2 regions of the Iodobacter fluviatilis genome follow, and region 2 is predicted to be linked to the other one. Evidence: riboswitches for the same ligand, from Rfam matches in the RefSeq annotation. Region 2 holds a riboswitch; the other holds the start of a gene.
The links. Region 2 has a riboswitch for glycine ahead of gcvT (glycine cleavage system aminomethyltransferase GcvT). Riboswitches for the same ligand answer to the same signal wherever they lie in the genome.

Region 1: another riboswitch for glycine. It lies ahead of C1H71_RS14315 (L-serine ammonia-lyase); the one in region 2 lies ahead of gcvT (glycine cleavage system aminomethyltransferase GcvT).

What each region holds. Positions count from the first base shown of each region.
Region 1 covers NZ_CP025781.1:3,214,619-3,224,140, forward strand. The annotation lists gene C1H71_RS14285 (DUF4311 domain-containing protein) at 1-639, shown strand, start outside; gene C1H71_RS14290 (DUF4310 family protein) at 650-1,312, shown strand; gene C1H71_RS14295 (amidohydrolase/deacetylase family metallohydrolase) at 1,784-2,920, shown strand; gene C1H71_RS14300 (DgaE family pyridoxal phosphate-dependent ammonia lyase) at 2,904-4,022, shown strand; gene dagF (2-dehydro-3-deoxy-phosphogluconate aldolase) at 4,019-4,768, shown strand; gene C1H71_RS14310 (BglG family transcription antiterminator) at 5,642-7,558, shown strand; glycine riboswitch at 7,936-8,054, shown strand; glycine riboswitch at 8,094-8,191, shown strand; gene C1H71_RS14315 (L-serine ammonia-lyase) at 8,455-9,522, shown strand, end outside.
Region 2 covers NZ_CP025781.1:396,390-405,911, forward strand. The annotation lists gene C1H71_RS01680 (BCCT family transporter) at 1-1,135, shown strand, start outside; glycine riboswitch at 1,231-1,326, shown strand; glycine riboswitch at 1,328-1,425, shown strand; gene gcvT (glycine cleavage system aminomethyltransferase GcvT) at 1,479-2,570, shown strand; gene gcvH (glycine cleavage system protein GcvH) at 2,763-3,140, shown strand; gene gcvP (aminomethyl-transferring glycine dehydrogenase) at 3,365-6,235, shown strand; partial or broken gene C1H71_RS21205 (IS3 family transposase) at 6,434-6,654, shown strand; gene C1H71_RS01705 (hypothetical protein) at 6,765-7,568, opposite strand; gene C1H71_RS01710 (hypothetical protein) at 7,629-8,186, opposite strand; gene C1H71_RS01715 (CoA pyrophosphatase) at 8,698-9,168, opposite strand; gene C1H71_RS01720 (PAS domain-containing protein) at 9,399-9,522, opposite strand, start outside.

The DNA of each region.
Region 1 (9,522 bases), 1.6 Mb from region 2:
AATTCGTGTGAAGGCGATGCGGCTTCGCATTTCTCCTTTGGCTTGGGCTTCTTTTTTAATGCCTGGGCGTCTTCCGTGGCGGCAGGGGCGTTTACCCAAGATGTGGATCACCGTGTGATTCCGCATTGGGGCGCTGCGGCGCTAATGAGCAAAAATCCCAACCTGGCCGAAACGCTGCACAACCCTAGAAAAATGGCGCTGGCCTGTGGCTTGATCGGCATGGTGGTGGTGGCGTTTTTAAATACCACCGCCTCGGCTGTGCCACCTTCTTTGCAAGTCACCGCGGTTAAAGTTTTGGTGCCTGCGGCCAATATGCTGGTCAATATCATCATGCCGGTGATTTTTTGGCTGGCGGCGATTGAAGCAGGTAAACGCTCAGGCTTTTGGGGGACGATTTTTGGTGGCTTAGCGCAGCTGATTATGGGCAATGCCGTACCGGGCCTGGTGCTGGGTATCTTGATTGGCAAAGGCGTTGATGATGGTGGCTGGAACAGAATCACCAAATCGATGATGTTTAGCGTGGTGATGTTATTTGTATTAAGCGCCTTCTTCCGTGGCTTTGATTTGAAAATGATTGAATCCTTCCATTTAGCCATACCGGCTTGGTATGAATTGATCCACTCCACATTGAAGCCTTAAGGAGACGAAAATGACGGAACTCACTAAAGAAGAAGTACAGGGTAATTTCTGGTTCGCCGATTGGAGCTTTCCTTTCTTTGTAGGCTTGCTGTCCGCTGGGGTGTTTGCCGGAACGCATATGTATTACGTCTACGGCATAGGCGCATTCAATGAAGTGGCTTTTGTCTCGATGCTGCGTGCGGGAATGGATACCGGCGTGTATGGCGCGGTGGCGGCCTTTGGTGCGAGCTTTTTGTTTGCACGGATTATCGAAGGTGCGCTGGTCGGTATTTTAGATATCGGCGGCGCGATTATGACCGGCGTGGGCCTGGGCATTCCCGCCATGTTTTTGGGCGCAGGCGTGACGTATCCACTGGATAACTTCTTTGCCGCGCTCGCCACAGGCATGGTGATTGGCTGCGCCATCGGCGGAATTATTATCTTGGCACGTAAGTTTACGGTGAATCAATCTAACTCAACCTTTGGTGCCGACGTGATGATGGGCGCGGGTAATTCATCGGGGCGTTTTCTAGGCCCCCTGATCATCATCACCGCAATTGCCGCATCAATCCCCATTGGCGTGGGCTCATTAATCGGCGCTTTAGCCTTCTACCTCTGGGGCAAACCCATTACCGGCGGCGCAATTTTAGGCGCGATGTTATTTGGTTCGGTGTTTCCGGTGGCAATTGTTTGATTTACTGATTTGATGCCGGAAAACCCAAATCTTGAACCACGGAGGCCACAGAGAACACGGAGTTTCACGGAGAAAAACAGCTTATTAATTACATATTTCCTAATAGGCTTTTGAATATTTCCAGCTCCAATGCTCTGGATTTCTATCGCTGATCATGGCACGGGGCTTAAATCCCCCCTTGAAGCACGCCGAAGCGAGGAATAAGCGGGTCGGGGTTTCGGAAAAGGGGTAGCGAGGCAGCGAGCGAGCAGCCTTTTTCGCCGAGCCGATTATCCGCAGTGAGGGGCCTTCGTGCTGGTCGGGGCGGCCTTCTTTGGCTTCGTTTCTTGGCCGATCAAGAAAGGAAGGCCCCGCGGTGGCTACCGCTCCAAAATTAACGTGCCGAAGGCACTAAAAAGACCTTGTTGACTTGGCTGAGCACTGCAGACCTTGGCTTATTGGATACGTATACGCAGCAAAAAAAGGAATCCCATGTTTGATTTAATCATCCGTCGTGCCGTGAGCCCCACAGACGATGCCATCTTTGATATTGCGATGAAGGACGGCAAAATTGCGGCCATTGGCCAGATCAATGCCCAAGCTCGTCAAACTATGGATTTAAAAGGTCAGTTTTATGCCAGCGCAGGCTGGATTGACGGCCATGTGCATTGCTATTCGGCCTCGCCTATTTATAACGATCAGCCCGATTTAGTCGGCATCGCGGGCGGTGTAACCACGGTGGTGGATGCGGGTAGTTGTGGTGCTAATGATATTGCGCATTTTTATCAGCTGGCGCAGGCATGCCAGACTGAAGTGCGGGCTTTATTGAATATTTCTCGCATCGGTTTGGTTACTCAGCACGAGTTAGCCGATCTGGCCGATATTGATGAGGCCGCCGCCAGCCAAGCAATTGGCCAATTCCCTGAGTTTATCGTTGGCTTAAAAGCACGTTTAAGTGCAAGCGTGGTGGGTGGCAATGGGATTATCCCTTTGCAAATGGCCAAAGCCATTCAGCAAAAACATCGCCATCTGCCGCTGATGGTGCATGTGGGCAATACCCCGCCCGATTTGGATGATATTGCCGATCTACTCGATCAGGGCGATATTTTAACCCACTGCTATAACGGCAAACCCAATCGCATTTTGAATGCCGAAGGCGTGCTGCGGCCCAGTATTTATCGGGCGATTCAGCGTGGTGTTTGCCTTGATGTGGGCCACGGCGGTGCGAGCTTTAGTTTTGCTGTGGCAAGGCAAGCGATTGCTCAGGGTATTTTACCTAACACAATTAGCTCGGATATTTATTGCCGCAACCGCATCGCTGGCCCGGTTTATGGCTTAGCCCCTGTGATGGCCAAGTTTCTGTCCTTGGGCATGAGCCTCGCGCAAGTCATCCCTTGTGTTACTAGCCACGCCGCTAAGGCGCTGAATCTGGCTGGCAAAGGCCAGCTGGCTGTTGGCTTTGATGCCGATATCTCGATTTTTTCCCTGGATAAAACGCCCAATACTCAGCGCGATTGTGAGGGTGAATCGCTTATTTCTGATCACCACCTCAGGCCTTTGGCTGCGATTGTCGCAGGGAAGGTGTTTTTGACTGAAGAAGGAAAAAAAGATCATGTCTTCGATTTATAAAAAGTACCAACTTAAGCCGGTGATTAACGCTTCTGGGCGGATGACCATCCTTGGTGTTTCTACCCCGCAGCCTGAAGTAGTAGAGGCCGTTAACCTGGGGCTGAATCATTATTTCGAGATGCAGGATTTAGTTGATAAAACAGGTGCTTATATTGCGGGTTTGCTGGGCGTAGAAAGCGCGGTGGTGGTGTCTTGCGCATCCGCCGGAATCGCCCAAGCTGTGGCCGCTGTGATTATTAAAGACGATGCAGATTTGCTGCTGAATCTGCATGCCAAGCCTATTCATGGCCCTTGCGAAATTGTGCTGGCAAAAGGTCATAACGTGAATTACGGCGCGCCGGTGGCGACAATGGTGGCGCTGGGTGGTGGCAAAGTGGTGGAAGCGGGTTGGGCTAATGAGTGCTCGGCTGAGGAATTGGCGGCAGTGATTACGCCCAATACCGCAGCGATTTTATATATTAAATCGCACCATACCGTGCAAAAAAGCATGTTGAGCGTGGCAGAAGCCGTGGCTGTGGCTAAAAGCCATGGTGTGCCTTTGATTGTGGACGCAGCCGCCGAAGAAGATTTGCGTCTTTATTATCAGCTGGGTGCGGATTTGGTGATTTACAGCGGTGCAAAAGCCATTGAAGGCCCGTCCAGCGGCTTGGTGCTGGGCCGTGAGCAGTATGTAGCTTGGGTTAAAAAGCAGGGCAAAGGTATAGGCCGCGCGATGAAGGTCGGCAAAGAAGGCATCTTGGGCCTGACTTGTGCCATTGAAACTTATCTATTACGTGAGAAAGAAAGCGGCGAGCAAATGGTTGCCAAAATGCGGCCTTTTATTGCGGCGCTTAACGAGATTCATGGCGTGAGCGCCAAAGTGGTTTGGGATGGCGCAGGGCGCGATATTGCCCGTACAGAAATAGCCTTTGATCAGGCCGCTTTGGGCCGCAGCGCTGTCGAGATGGTGGCCGCACTTAAAGGGGGCCCCATCGCTATTTATTTCCGTGAATACAAAGCCAATGAAGGCAAGGTCGAGGTGGATGTGCGCAGCGTAAGCGATAGTCAGCTCACTACGATCAGCGAGCAGATTCAGCAATTGTTAAAGGAAAAATTACTATGAAATTAAGCCAATTAAGCCCAAATTTTTATCGTGATCGGGTGTGTTTAAATGTTTTAGGCGGCACTAAGCAAAATGCCGTGGATATTTATCAGGCCGCAGAGGGCGCTGTGGTGGTGGGGCTGCTTTCTAAAAACTACCCCGATGTAGCCAGTGCCGTTGAAGATATGCGGGCCTATGCCCAATTGATTGAGAATGCAATTTCTGTGGGTTTAGGGGCAGGCGATCCTCGACAATCGGCGATGGTGAATGAGATCAGCCGCCAGATTCAGCCGCAGCATATCAACCAAGTGTTCACCGGCGTCGGCCCCGCCCGTGCCCTAGTTGGCCAAGATAACACGGTGGTGAATGGTTTGATTTCACCGACTGGCCAGGTTGGCATGGTAAAAATCTCCACCGGCATTTTAAGCAGCCAACAGGCAGATGGGATTGTGCCGGTTGCCACCGCTATTGCCATGCTGAAAGATATGGGCGGTAATTCGGTGAAATATTTCTCAATGGATGGCCTGAAATACCGCGATGAATATATCGCCGTAGCTCAAGCCTGCGCGGCCAATGATTTTTGGCTAGAGCCGACAGGTGGGATTGATCTGCAAAACTTTGAAGAAATCCTCAGCATTGCGCTGGACGCAGGAGTGACAAAAATCATCCCCCATATCTATAGTTCGATTATCGACAAAGCCAGCGGCAATACTCGCCCAGAAGACGTGGCAACGTTGTTGGCGATGGTGAAGGCAAAGCTGGGGTAGGCGGCTGCATTCGTAGGGCGGGTGAAACCCGCGGGTTTTCTATCAAGGCTCGCGGGTATGCTAGGGTCTGTTGACGTTTCATTCACAATTGCGCTGAGCCGGAAAACGGCCAAGCACAAGGCATGTGACGAAGGCAATAACGGGTTATTGTCGAGGAGCATAACGCAGTGAATGGCCATTTTCCGGCACAGCCCTTCGGGTTTAGCCCACTTTTGGGGCTGCACTGCGTTAAAAATCGCTCATGGTACTCGTACCATGTCGCCATTTTCTCCTTGTTCAGCCCCAAAACTGGGCCAAACGCAGGCGTGAATGAAACGTCAACAGACCCTAGGCAAAATCAAAAAGATTTTTTTAGTGCCTTCGGCACGTTTATTTTGGTGCGGGCGTCCCGCTGGACCTTCCTTTCTTGCGTGGCCAAGAAACGAAGCCAAAGAAGGCCACCCCACGAAACACGAATGCCCCTTCGCTGCGGACAATCGAGTCGGCGGCGGGCGGGATTGGCTCGCTGCCTCGCTCCCTTGCGGAAATCCCGCCCCGCTTGTTCCTCGCTACGGCGTGTTTCAAGGGGACTTTAAAGCCCTATGCAGAGAGCGTGGTTATTGTGTTTTTTTGCTGTTTGCTACTAAAACCAGACGGCTTAGCGCACATGGGCTGCAACCCGCCGATTTTTCAGCATCGCTCGCGGGGTCCCGCCCTACATATTCTGCATGGCATTGGGGCTATTTATTTTTGCTGATCTGGTGAGTCCCCGTAATCTGAAGATCTGGCGTTCTTGTTCGCTTCGCGCTGCTTCAGGCGATTTTGATTGATCGATTTATTTCAGCGGGCGTGTTCTTGTAATGAAGAGGCACTCCTTGCAGGGCTTAAGTCATTATGGTTCGTTTCCCTTATAAGCGTTTGGCTTTGCTTTATCGTACTTTGCAGGCAGAAACGCTGCCGCAGGATGAGCTGGCGCGCCGGTTTTCGGTGTCTACGCGCACGGTGCGTACCGATATTGCGGCACTGAATGAAACTTTACTTGAGCATGGCGCGCAATTTATTTTGCAGCGGGGTGAAGGCTATGTGCTCAGTATTCAGAATGAGGAGCGCTTTGCTCAGCTGACTTTAAGCCAACAATCGAGCAAAGCGCTGCCGCGTACCGCAGGCGAGCGGGTTCAGTATTTATTAATGAGTTTTCTGACTTCAGCCTATGCGTTTAAATTGCAAGACCTTGCGGACTCCTGGTATGTGAACCGCGCGGTACTGCAAATCGATATGGCCGAGGTGCGCAGCCATCTTGCCCAATATCAATTGCGCATCGAAACTCGGCCGCATTACGGTATGAAGTTGATAGGCAGAGAATCGGCGATTCGGGTGTGCTTAAGTGATTTACTCTGCCAACTGCGCCGTGAAGAAGCCAGCCATCCGCTGCTAGCAAGCGATCCAGATTTGGCTAGTACATCGATAAATTTTGTGAGCACTTTGACGCGTTTACTTGCGCATAGCACGGTACGCTTAAGTGATGATGGCTTTCACTTTATTAGCCAATATTGTGCCGTAGCGAGTAAAAGAATTAGCGATGGCTTCCCTATCGAAGAGCGAACGAAAGAAGAAGTCAGCCATGATATTGCGGCCATTGTTAGTGAGTTGGTGGCAGAGCTTAAGCAAATCACGCTCTGCGAATTATCGAGCGCTGAACAGCATTTTTTAGCGATCAATATCGCCGCGCGTAGCATACAAGGCATCATGCCCGATACGATTAATGCCGACGATGCCGAGGCCTTGGTCAGCTATATCCTGGATTATATCAACCGCCATTATCACTATGATTTGCGCCACGATAGCCGTCTGCGCTTGGATTTGCTCACCCACGTTAAAACCATGATCACGCGTTTGCGCTATCAAATTAATTTACCCAATCCCGTGCTAACCGATATTAAGCAACATTACGCTTTGGCTTACGATTTTACCCTAAGCGCTGTTTCTAGCTGGGCCAAGCACACGGCCTATCAAGTAAGTGAAAATGAAATTGGCTATTTGGTGCTGCATATTGGCGTGGGGTTGGAGCGGCACTATCAGATTGCCTTTGTCTGCCGCCCACAGGCCCTGCTGGTGTGCGATATGGGCAATTCGACTACGCGGATGATAGAGGCGATGTTGCAGCGCAAATTCCCGCAGGTATTGCTGAGCAAATCAATCTCGCAGCAAGATTATTACGCCTTGGATGGGGTAAGCGATGACTTTGTGATCTCTACTCAGCCGCTAGACAACAAGGGCAAGCCAGTGATTGTGCTATCGCCGTTTCCTACCGAGTTTCAGCTAGAGCAATTGGCTAAAACGGTAGAGATCAACCGCGCTCACCCCTATATGCTTGATCGCTATTTTGATGCCAAGCACTTTTTGCGCATTGATGAGCCCATCACCCAAGACGCACTCTTTCAGCGTCTATGCGCACAATTAGAGCAAGAAGGCATTGTGAACGAGGATTTCTACCCCTCAGTCACCGAGCGCGAGGCGATTTTATCCACGATTCAAGGCGATGGCATTGCCGTGCCACATTCCTTGGGCCTGCTCGCCAAGCGCTCCGTGGTCTATACCGTGCTCGCCCCGCAGGGCATTGCTTGGGGCGATGGCGCGGTGGCTTCGGTGATTTTCTTACTGGCGATTAGCAAGGAAGACTACGAAGAAGCGATGGCGATTTATGATTTATTTATCTCTTTAATTAGGGAGTGCGCCAGTGCCCGCTTGCTAGAGTGTGCAGATTTCGCTGAGTTTAAAGCGGCAGCGATTCGCTCTTTAAAGGCACATTAAGGACAATAACAAAGCTTGTTTCTGCGATTGCCCGTGTTTTTAGTTAGCAATTAACTACAAAGTGCTTCAAACATAATTGATTAGGAAAATGGTTTTTCCATCGAGCGCTACCGGTAATAGTGCAGGTGCTCCTGTGTTGATCTGGCCGAGCAATTTGCCATTGGCGGTATAGATGTATTTGCTGTCTGGCGTGCTGGCCAAATCCGGCTTTTCCGTAGTAGATCAGTCTTAAGTCCGACAGGCTGCTAGTCTTGTTCTTACTTATCATGATTTTTTGAGGCTGATGATCTACGGCTAATCGTGAATTGACAGCCTGCGCAAGCTTCACTAAATTAGCGCAGCTACGCGGCATTGGCCGGTTTAGGCCGGAATCTTCCGCTGCAATGACAAGAGAGGCTGCACCTGGCTTATGGCTTGCTTTAGCAAGCTGCAAGTGGCGCAGCGCCGAAGGGGAATCGCCCAGAAAACGCTCAGGCAAAAGAACTGTCATGGTTTGGTTTGAGTGGGGGATGGTAGGAATCAGCTCAAAACTGAATCACAGCACTCTGGGGAGCAGGCTTAAGTGCCTCGCCGAAGAAGCATGGGCGATACGTCGCGCCGCAATCTCTCAGGCAAACGGACAGAGGGGCATCGCTCAGCCAGCGCTGTGTGGGCTCCCTTATTAACGCTTGTTATCGCCCGCTTAACTCAGCTGTCCTTCCCATTTTAGATGCATAAATAGCGGTGATGTGCTGAATGATTGAGCCAGTCAGACTGTTACCTCAGATTGAACGATAAGCGCTTACTCGGCTCAAACTTAAAAATACACTTATAAACCGTTACCTTGCCCGCGCTCCTCGTCAGTGAGAGTCCCATATTGAAATGGGGCTGGGCAAGAACCACTAGAGATACTCAAAATGGCAATTAGCGTTTTCGATTTATTTAAAATTGGCCTTGGGCCATCCAGCTCGCACACGGTAGGCCCGATGCGGGCTGCGCGTACTTTTGCTCGCCGCTTAGAGAAAGATGGCCTTCTTGAAAAAGTTGCCAAAGTAAAGAGCGAGTTATTTGGCTCCTTAGGGGCCACCGGTAAGGGGCACGGCTCGGATATTGCTGTTTTATTAGGCCTGCAAGGCGAATCCCCCCGTCTTGTGGATACCGATAAGGTTGACGAGATGGTAGCCGCGATCCGCGAAGGCCGTAAGCTCAATTTGCTGGGCAAGCAGAGTATTGCCTTTATTGAAGCCGAACATCTCATCTTACATAAGCGTAAAACCCTGCCTTTTCACCCCAATGGAATGACTTTTGAAGCTTTTGATGTGGCGGGCGAAAGCCTTTCTAAGCGGGCTTATTACTCGGTAGGTGGTGGGTTTGTGGTGGATGAAGCCGCGGTGGATGCTGGCTTTAACCCGCCGGGCGTAACGGAGCTAAAGCACCCATTTAAGAGCGGTGCAGAGCTGTTGGCGCTGTGTGAGCGCCACGGCAAAACCATCAGTCAGATCATGTTAGAGAACGAGCTGGCTTGGCGCACCGAAGACGAAATTCGCGCTGGTTTGCTAGAAATATGGTCGGTGATGCAAGCCTGTGTTAAACGCGGCTGCGAGCATGAGGGCATTTTACCTGGCGGATTAAAGGTAAAACGCCGTGCTGCTGATATGTACCAAAAGCTACTGGCTTCGCCTGAAGCCGCGTTGCGTGATCCGCTCACCGTGCTCGACTGGGTGAATTTATACGCGCTGGCGGTCAATGAAGAAAACGCGGGTGGTGGCCGTGTGGTGACGGCTCCAACCAATGGTGCCGCTGGGATTATCCCCGCCGTTATGCATTACTACGCCCGCTTTACGCCAAATCCAACGGATGACGGCATTGTGCGATTCTTTCTCACGGCGGGGGCGATTGGTATTTTGTTTAAGCTCAATGCGTCGATCTCTGGTGCAGAAGTTGGTTGTCAAGGCGAAGTAGGCTCGGCCTGTTCCATGGCGGCA
Region 2 (9,522 bases):
TGGCCATTATTTTTCCAGCATTGTTGAGCTCACTTTCCGCTCTTACACCTATGAACCAACGCAAAAAGAAGGCTGGTTTAGTGGCTGGACGCTACTCTATTGGGCTTGGTGGATTTCATGGTCGCCATTTGTGGGGATGTTTATTGCGCGTATTTCCCGTGGCCGTACCTTGCGTGAATTTATCATCGGCGTGATGCTGATTCCCGCACTATTTAATCTGGTTTGGATGACTATTTTTGGTAACACCGCCATCTGGCTGGATATGCATACTGCTGCGGGCGCTTTAACGCAAACTGCGGGTCATGTAGATGCTTTGCTATTTAAATTCTTTGAATATCTGCCACTGGCTAAGGTGACTTCTTCAATAGCCATCTTGCTGATTGCAGTGTTTTTTGTCACTTCGGCCGATTCAGGAGCCTTTGTGCTCAATACCATAGCAACCCGTGGTGCAGAGAAATCACCAGCTTGGCAGTGCCTATTTTGGGCCGTTTTACTTGGCGTGACTGCAGCGATCCTACTCACAACAGGTGGTTTAAAAGCATTGCAGGCCGTTACCTTAATTGCAGCCCTGCCTTTCACTGCCATTATGCTGCTGCTTTGCTTCAGCCTATGTAAAGGCTTAGCTGCTGATCGTGAACACTTCTCACAGAAGTTTTCACCTGGCACAACCTTTTGGACTGGCCAACACTGGCGCATACGCCTAGCGCAAATTCTGCAAGAGTCTCGCTTAAGCGATGTTGAAAAATTTATCGCAAAAAGCGTAGAGCCGGCTCTCAAAGAAGTAGCCGCCGAGCTGCAAAAGAAAGGCTTAGAAGCCTCTGTACTAATAGGCGAAGATAAAGCTGTTTCTTTGATTGTGCCACAAACCAATCTACGCAATTTTGTATACGGTGTGCGGCCATTAAAACAACCCGTACCTGCTTTTGCCCTGCGTGATGCATCACTACCCATGTCTAGCCGTCCCCATCATTACGTACCCATCACCTTCTTTGAAGACGGCCGCCAAGGCTACGATGTGCAATATATGATTCAGCAAGAGCTCATTGCCGACGTATTAAAACAATACGAACGCTACCTAAGCTTGGTACACAATAAAGACACCCATCTACTGAACTCTGCACCTGGGCATACTTAAGGCCTAAACACTAAAAGCCAAACGCCCACCGTTTCAAGTGGGCGTTTTTTATTGCTAGGTAAAATTGACAAAATCAGACTAAGTGGTTAAATTCTGAAGACCAAAGAGGAGAGAGTAGCTAGGGAAAACCCCAGCTACCGCCGAAGGCGCAACGCCCGCGAACGCTCAGGCAAAAGGACTCTTTGGCATCAACACTCTGGAGAGTGGCGTGCCAAACGCCCACCGAAGGGGCTAACAAAACGGATCGTCATGAGCCGTTTTGGAATCTCTCAGGTACCAAGGACAGAGGGGCCGCTGCATCTGAAAAGCCTAATCGGCTTGCAGCGCTATGCCCGAGAGTGCCATGTCCGCCCAACTCCACACTACCCCACTCAATGCTGCCCATCGTATTGCCAACGCCCGTATGGTCGATTTTGGCGGCTGGGACATGCCAGTAAACTATGGCTCGCAAATCGAAGAACACCACGCTGTTCGCACCGATGCCGGCATGTTTGATGTCAGCCATATGCGTGTGGTGGATATCAAGGGCGAGCAAGTTCGTGCCTTTCTGACCCGCGCCCTTGCCAATAATGTGGCTAAGCTTAAAGTTTCTGGCAAAGCACTCTATTCTTGCTTGCTCAACCCACAAGCCACCGTGATCGACGATTTAATCGTTTATTACTTTGCCGAAGATTACTTCCGCCTTGTGGTGAATGCAGGCACCGCAGACAAAGACATCGCATGGATGCAGCAGCTTAATACCGATTGGAATACCGGCCTCACCATTACTTCCCGTAATGATTTAGCCATTCTGGCCGTACAAGGCCCGAATGCCCGCGCTAAGGTTTGGCAAGTTTTGCCAGAAACCCAAGCTGCCAGTTCAGACCTCAAGCCTTTTAATGCCGCGCAAATTGGCGATGTGATGATCGCCCGCACCGGTTACACCGGCGAAGACGGCTTTGAAGTGGTACTGCCTGCTACTCAAATTGAAAACTTCTGGAATCAACTGATCGCCGCAGGCGTTCGCCCTTGTGGCCTTGGTGCACGCGACACGCTGCGTTTAGAAGCGGGTATGAATTTATACGGCCAAGATATGGACGAAACAGTGAATCCGCTCAATGCAGCACTGGCTTGGACGATTGACCTCGTTTCCGAGCGTGATTTCGTAGGTAAAGAAGCCCTACTGGCTCAAGGCCAAACTCAACAATTCCTGGGCTTGTTGCTACTGGATAAAGGCGGTGTATTGCGTGGCCACCAGGTAGTGCATACCGAACAGGGAGATGGCGAAATCACCAGCGGCACGTTCTCGCCTAGCCTGCAACAATCCATTGCCATGGCGCGTTTACCGCTAGGCGTTGCCATTGGCGACACCGTACACGTAGCCATTCGTGATAAAAAACTAGCCGCCCGCGTCGTAAAAATGCCTTTTGTGCGCAACGGTAAATCACAGCTTTAAAAACCTTAGAACCTAAATTCTGTGGGCACAGAGAACACGGAGAAAACCAAGACGAGAACACCGAGAAAAACAATAGAGAGAATCATTAGTTTTTTACTTAAAAGATTTTCTCTGTGCTCTCTGAGTTCTCATATTTTCTCTGCGTCTACAGAAGTTTTTGAATTTAATTACCCCCATACCGGAGTTTTTATTATGTCTATCCCTGCAAATTTGAAATTCACTGACACTCACGAATGGCTTCGTCTTGAAGCGGATGGCAGCATCACCATCGGCATCACCAACCATGCTCAAGAAGCGTTGGGCGATATCGTGTTTTTGGAATTGCCAGCAGCCGGCACTCGCTACGCTAAAAACGACGCTTGTGGTGTGGTTGAGTCAGTTAAAGCTGCCAGCGATATCTACGCGCCATTGGCAGGTGTGATTGTTGAAAGCAATGACGACTTGACCAACGCTCCAGAGCAAGTCAACACCGACGCTTACGATGCCTGGTTATTCAAAATCACCCCAGACAACGCAGCCGACCTCGACACTATGCTGAGCGCTGCCGATTACGAAAAAGCCATCGGCTAATAAAACATAAAAACGTCTGTAGACACAGAGATCGGGAAGAACACAAAGCACACGGAAAAAACCTTTAAGGTAAAAGATAATTAACAGCAATGTATCGCTTACAGCGCTGTTATAGCTAGGTCTTCCTCCTTGTGCTCGCTTTTGCTCTTCTCTATGTTCTCAGTGTTTACAGATCTTTTTGACTTACCTTTTGACCTGCCCCACGTACACTTACGGTTGCCGCCATGACCACTGCATCTCTTAGCCATCTTGAAGATCACGCCGCTTTTGTGGCCCGCCATATCGGCCCTAACGCTGCGGAAGAAGCCGCAATGTTGGCCACGCTGGGCTATGCAACACGCTCCGATCTGATTAAAAACATCGTTCCTACAGCGATTGCCCGCGCAGACGCGCTGCCGCTTGGTGAATTCACCACCGCAAAAAGCGAAGCGGAAGCTTTAGCCACGCTGAAAGCGATTGCAGGCAAAAACATCCTAAAGAAGAATTTCATTGGTCAGGGCTATTACGGCACCCACACGCCAAGCGTGATTCTGCGCAACATCTTGGAAAACCCAGCTTGGTACACGGCTTACACGCCATACCAGCCAGAAATCAGCCAAGGCCGCTTGGAAGCCATTATTAACTTCCAGCAAATGATTTGCGATATGACCGGCATGGCCATTGCCAATGCATCGATGCTAGATGAAGGCACGGCGGCTGCCGAAGCTATGACGCTGTTAATGCGCATGAGCAAAAGCAAATCGACCATTTTCTATGTCGCCGCCGATGTGCTGCCACAAACCCGCGAAGTGATCACCACCCGTGCTGCGCCACTGGGCATTGAAGTGCGCACCGGTCTTGGCGAAGCTGGGGACGGCTTTGGCGTGCTATTGCAATACCCTGGCGTAAACGGCGATGTGCCTGATTACCGCAATCTGGTGGCTGATTTACACGCCAAGGGTACTTTAGTGGTTGTTGCTGCTGACTTGCTGGCGCTCACCCTGCTGGCTGCACCAGGCGAATGGGGTGCAGATGTGGTGGTGGGTAATAGCCAACGCTTTGGTGTACCGCTTGGCTTTGGTGGCCCGCACGCTGGCTTTTTAGCCACTCGCGATGAATTCAAACGCTCGATGCCAGGCCGCTTGGTCGGCATTACCATTGATGCGCAAGGCAAGAGCGCTTACCGCCTTGCTCTGCAAACCCGCGAGCAACATATCCGCCGCGAAAAAGCCACTTCCAATATCTGTACCGCACAAGTATTGCTCGCCGTGATGGCCAGCATGTACGCCGTTTACCACGGCCCAGCCGGCTTAAAACGCATCGCGCATCGCGTACACCGCTTAACTAGCATCCTTGCAGCGGGCTTAAAGCAGCTAGATGTAAAAGTCGTCAACGGCAGCTGGTTTGATACGCTCACAATTAGCGTTAAAGACGCTACTCAAGTACACGCACTGGCGTATGAGCAAGGCCTAAATCTGCGCCATATCGATGCCAGCACGGTCGGCATTTCTCTGGATGAAACCAGCACTCGCGAAGACATCGCTGCGTTGTGGCATGTATTTTCAGGCGGTAAAACCCTGCCAACGGTTGATGCATTAGATGCAGAAATCGCAGGCGCATTACCGAGCGAACTATTACGCCAGACGGATTTCCTGACTCACCCAACATTTAACCGCTATCACTCCGAAACCGAGATGATGCGCTATCTGCGTGGCTTGGCAGATAAAGATTTAGCCCTTGATCGCACTATGATTCCGCTGGGTTCTTGCACCATGAAGCTGAACGCGGCCAGCGAAATGATGCCGGTCACTTGGCCAGAATTCGCCAATGTTCACCCGTTTGCGCCAAATGCACAAACAGCGGGCTACCGCGAAATGATCGCCCAGCTGGAAGACATGCTTTGCGCGGCAACCGGTTATGCAGGTGTGAGCTTGCAGCCAAACGCAGGCAGCCAAGGCGAATACGCAGGCCTGTTGATTATCAAGGCTTACCACGCTTCTCGTAACGATGCGGAGCGCAATATCGTGTTAATCCCCGCTTCTGCACACGGCACTAACCCCGCTTCTGCACAGATGGCAGGCCTCTCCGTGGTGGTGGTGGCTTGTGATGAAGCAGGTAATATCGATCTAGCCGATTTACGCGCCAAGGCCGATAAGCACAGCCAGAATATTGCGGCGATTATGATCACCTACCCAAGCACGCACGGCGTGTTTGAAGAATCGGTTACAGAAGTGTGCGAAATCGTGCACGGCCACGGCGGCCAAGTGTATATCGACGGTGCAAATATGAATGCTATGGTGGGCCTGTGCGCACCTGGCCAGTTTGGCGGCGATGTCAGCCACTTAAACCTGCACAAAACATTCTGCATTCCCCACGGCGGCGGCGGCCCAGGTGTTGGCCCGGTAGCGGTAGCAGCACACTTAGTACCGTTTTTGCCTAATCAGCAAAGCAGCGGCTATGTGCGAGGCGAGCAAGGTATTGGCGCAGTGAGCGCTGCGCCTTACGGCTCGGCAGCGATTTTGCCTATCTCATGGATGTATATCGCCATGATGGGCGCAGAAGGCCTGAAAAGCGCGACTGAAATGGCGATTCTGAACGCCAACTACATCGCCAAATGCCTAGCTCCTTTTTACCCAGTGCTCTACAGCGGCCACGATGGTTTGGTTGCGCACGAATGTATTCTGGACCTGCGCCCACTCAAAGACGCCAGCGGCATCAGCAATGAAGATGTAGCAAAACGCCTGATGGATTACGGCTTCCACGCGCCAACCATGAGCTTCCCGGTACCGGGAACGCTAATGGTAGAGCCTACCGAAAGCGAGTCAAAAGTAGAACTTGATCGCTTTATCGACGCCATGATCGCCATCCGCAGCGAAATCGATCGCGTAGTGAGCGGCGAATGGACACTGGCAGATAATCCGCTGGTGAACGCGCCGCATACCGTAGAAGTACTCACAGCAGAAACGTGGGAACACGGCTATACACGCGCCACAGCTGCATTCCCGCTAGAAAGCGTAAAACGTAATAAATACTGGCCACCAGTTGGCCGTGCTGACAACGTTTACGGTGATCGCAACTTATTCTGCGCTTGCTTACCGATGTCTGATTACGAATAAGCTAAAAAATCAAGCAAAAGACCATCCGCTAAACTGCACCCCAAAAATTGGACTCCCGTTCATTTTTTTGGGGTGTTTTTATGTCCAAGCACACAACGCATTGAAATGGCGCGCCGCCCAGCATTGGCGCTGGTCAGTCAAATGCTAAAGAAAATCCTAGGATGTATGATTCGGATCAGGATTAGCAGTATCAAATGGCAAAGCTTGTCCAAAAAATGGAATCGCCACGATAATGCTGCGATGGAAAGCCTCTTTGGCACATAGAAGTCAGAATGCTTCTCTCCGGAAAAATTCAGCAGCATTGAGTAACTGAGGCAAGGCATCGTGGATTACACCCATTACTTAACCATGACCGAATCAAGTTGAAAATAAAAGGGCTGAGTCCTGTGCAATACAGAACCCAGCCCTTGAACGCCTAGCTTTTATACCGCCCAACTCATTGGGGTTGGTTCATTTGCAGCTAAAACTACTCCTGCATAAAATACTATTCTGTTATCTTTACTGAAATAAATAGCCACCTTATCTCTAATCAAGACTTAAATATAGGCGTACGATTCGCAGCTTTACTACGGCTATCCAACTCCGCAATCAACACTGGCAATTTGGCTTTAGCCGCCTGCTTTAACTGATCACTAGCTTCGGTATACACCTTGGTTGTACGAAACCAATCAGCGCTGATGCTGTCCCCCAGACGGTCAGAAATAAGATGCCATGCGTAGGCATCAACCCTATTATTTTCTTGTAAATAAAGCTCAGCAATAATGCCCGCTGAGCGGATATTGCCCGCCACTAAAGCATCTTTAAAGGTAGATTTAGCCTGATTGGCATAGTCTGTTTGCGGGTCATAATCAGGATTATCTGGGTTTTTATTTAATTCGAAATAGTACTTCTCGCCCAAATGTACCATGGCATAGGCATCGCCCGACTTAGCCAGTTTCTTTAAGCTTTGCAAGTCTTTAGTCAAATAATCCGCGGGTACCATATAACCCAAAGTTTCCATTTTTTTACGGCGTGCAGCTTCTTCAGGGCTAATTATTTCTTTATCTGGTGTATTTAAGATGCTATTTAAATGGGGATCTGTTTTTACCTCATCACTACTTAAATCAATGGTTTTGTTTTTAGCAAAAGGCGAGGCTTGCAACATGGCAGACTGATTGAAGTTTTTATCTTTTATTTGTAAAGTAGTTTCAGACAATGATGCGGTCTGATTTGGCTGAGCCGCTGATTTCACGGCTGCAACCAAACTATATAAAACAGCAGCAGGTGATTGCCAGAAAGAGAGTATGGCTACCCCAGCTAATACCAGCATCAGTAGCAGAATTGGTTTTTTCATATTTTGCCTCACTCCATTCTCCCTAATACCCAAAGACATTAGGGAGATTTTTTTAAAAAATTATCTTGGCAAACTATTAAAACACTTCCGTAGATCACCCTGAGCATAGCCCCAGCGAGTAAACGCATCACGCTGAGCAGGTGTGCCATGCGTGCTGTAATCCGCGGCCGCCCGTGCGCTACTTACCGCGGCCTCTAGGAAAGGTTGATATCCAAGATTATTTACAGCAAAGCGAATAAATGAGCCACCGTTGCAATCGGCCTGCAGCTCTTGGTAAGGCTCGCGCAGGTTAATACCATTGGCAAACTGGATAGAATGCCCCCACTCATGCGCCAACACCATTTTTGCGGCGTAATTGCCGTGCTGCGTTTCCTGAGACTGTAAAAACTGTGTGCCCACGCTAATAATGCTTGGGCCACATGCCATCGCATTTGGGCTAGGCTCGCCACAAGCGCGTTGATCGATATAAACGGTTGGCCGTGCATACGAGCCTTTTTCTTGGCTGATTTCTGAGCCAGTTTTATTGATGTAAGTCTGACTCACAGTAACTGCATTTACAGCCTGGCTAAGGCCTAAACCCATTACAAGTGCAAAAACCAATCGAGTTTGCTTTGTCATCGTTATCTCCATATTTGGCGGGATACTTATTGCCTACGTTTTATTTGAAAAGTAATTAACAGTTAAAAATCAATCACTTTCTGCAATAGATCATTACTTTTATGACAAAAGCATGTCAAGTGGCGTAAACAAAAAAAACAGAAATACAACAACAATGCAATATTACCAATCGAAATGTAAAAGCCATTTACCCCACCCTCATTGCATTAACAGTAAGTCCTGCTAGCTAGGGGGGCGTTGAAATACGTCAGTAAAATTGGCATAGAACGGGTTGTAGCTTATGAGCATCAGCTGTTGATTTATGTCGGCAGCTTACTGAAATGGACTCATGGCCTGCACTTAATCCGCACGGCAAAAGACAAAACCAGCGTTTTATTTTTTGTACAGCCAGACTTTAAAGCAGCAGAAGTAGGGACTCCGCTCAATACAAAAAAGCAGTACAGTGGGCGCAGGCCATCACCAGCCGCTGTGTGTTGGCCTTCATTTTATTCCAAACTTTTAGCCAACATCATCAGCATGCCCGCCGTTGCCCCCATACCACTCGCCCATCGTGCTCCAAAAAATGGGTGAACCCACGCTGACCATTGCGCTCTACCATCCTGCGCTCATAGCGGCGCACATCGAGCAATACTTCCAAAGGCAGCTCAAATACCGCAGCCACCTCTCTTGGGTCTGGTGCCATCTCAAAACCAGGCTGAAGCAGCCCCACCACTGGCGTTACCCTATACCGGCTAATCGTAAAATACTCGGCCAAGCTTGCCACCACTTCAACTCGCTCAATTGGAATACCTGTCTCTTCTTGGGTTTCACGCAAGGCGGTGGCCACTAGATCTATATCTTGTTTTTCGAACGCGCCCCCGGGGAAACTCACCTGCCCTGCATGGGTAGAGAGGTGTGCAGCACGCTCGGTAAACAACACACTTACACCTGCAGGGTGCAGTACCAAAGGAATCAAAACAGCGGCAGCACGGCTACTATGCAAGGGGCTCCCCCTAAATCACCGGCAGATATTTTGTTAGCAGTATTCAGTTTTAATTGCAGCCATGAGCGAATCTGGCTGGGGGCTGGCAAGATCACGACGATACCTACTTAAAAAAGGGGAGTAGCGTATATGAAACCGTGCAAAAAAAATCATAAAAACATGGATGACTGCAGGCTAAAGCCCCCAACCATCCTATAAAAAATCTTGGTTCATGATCAGATGAGGACAGACTATTTATCCCGCAAACGCTGCCCAACGGCGCTACCCAAGGCTACAATTTTTGCATGAAAAGGCCAAGCCTCTTCCAGTTTTTTATCTCGCCCAGTTTGCTCTACTTTTTTGCATAAATCAGCC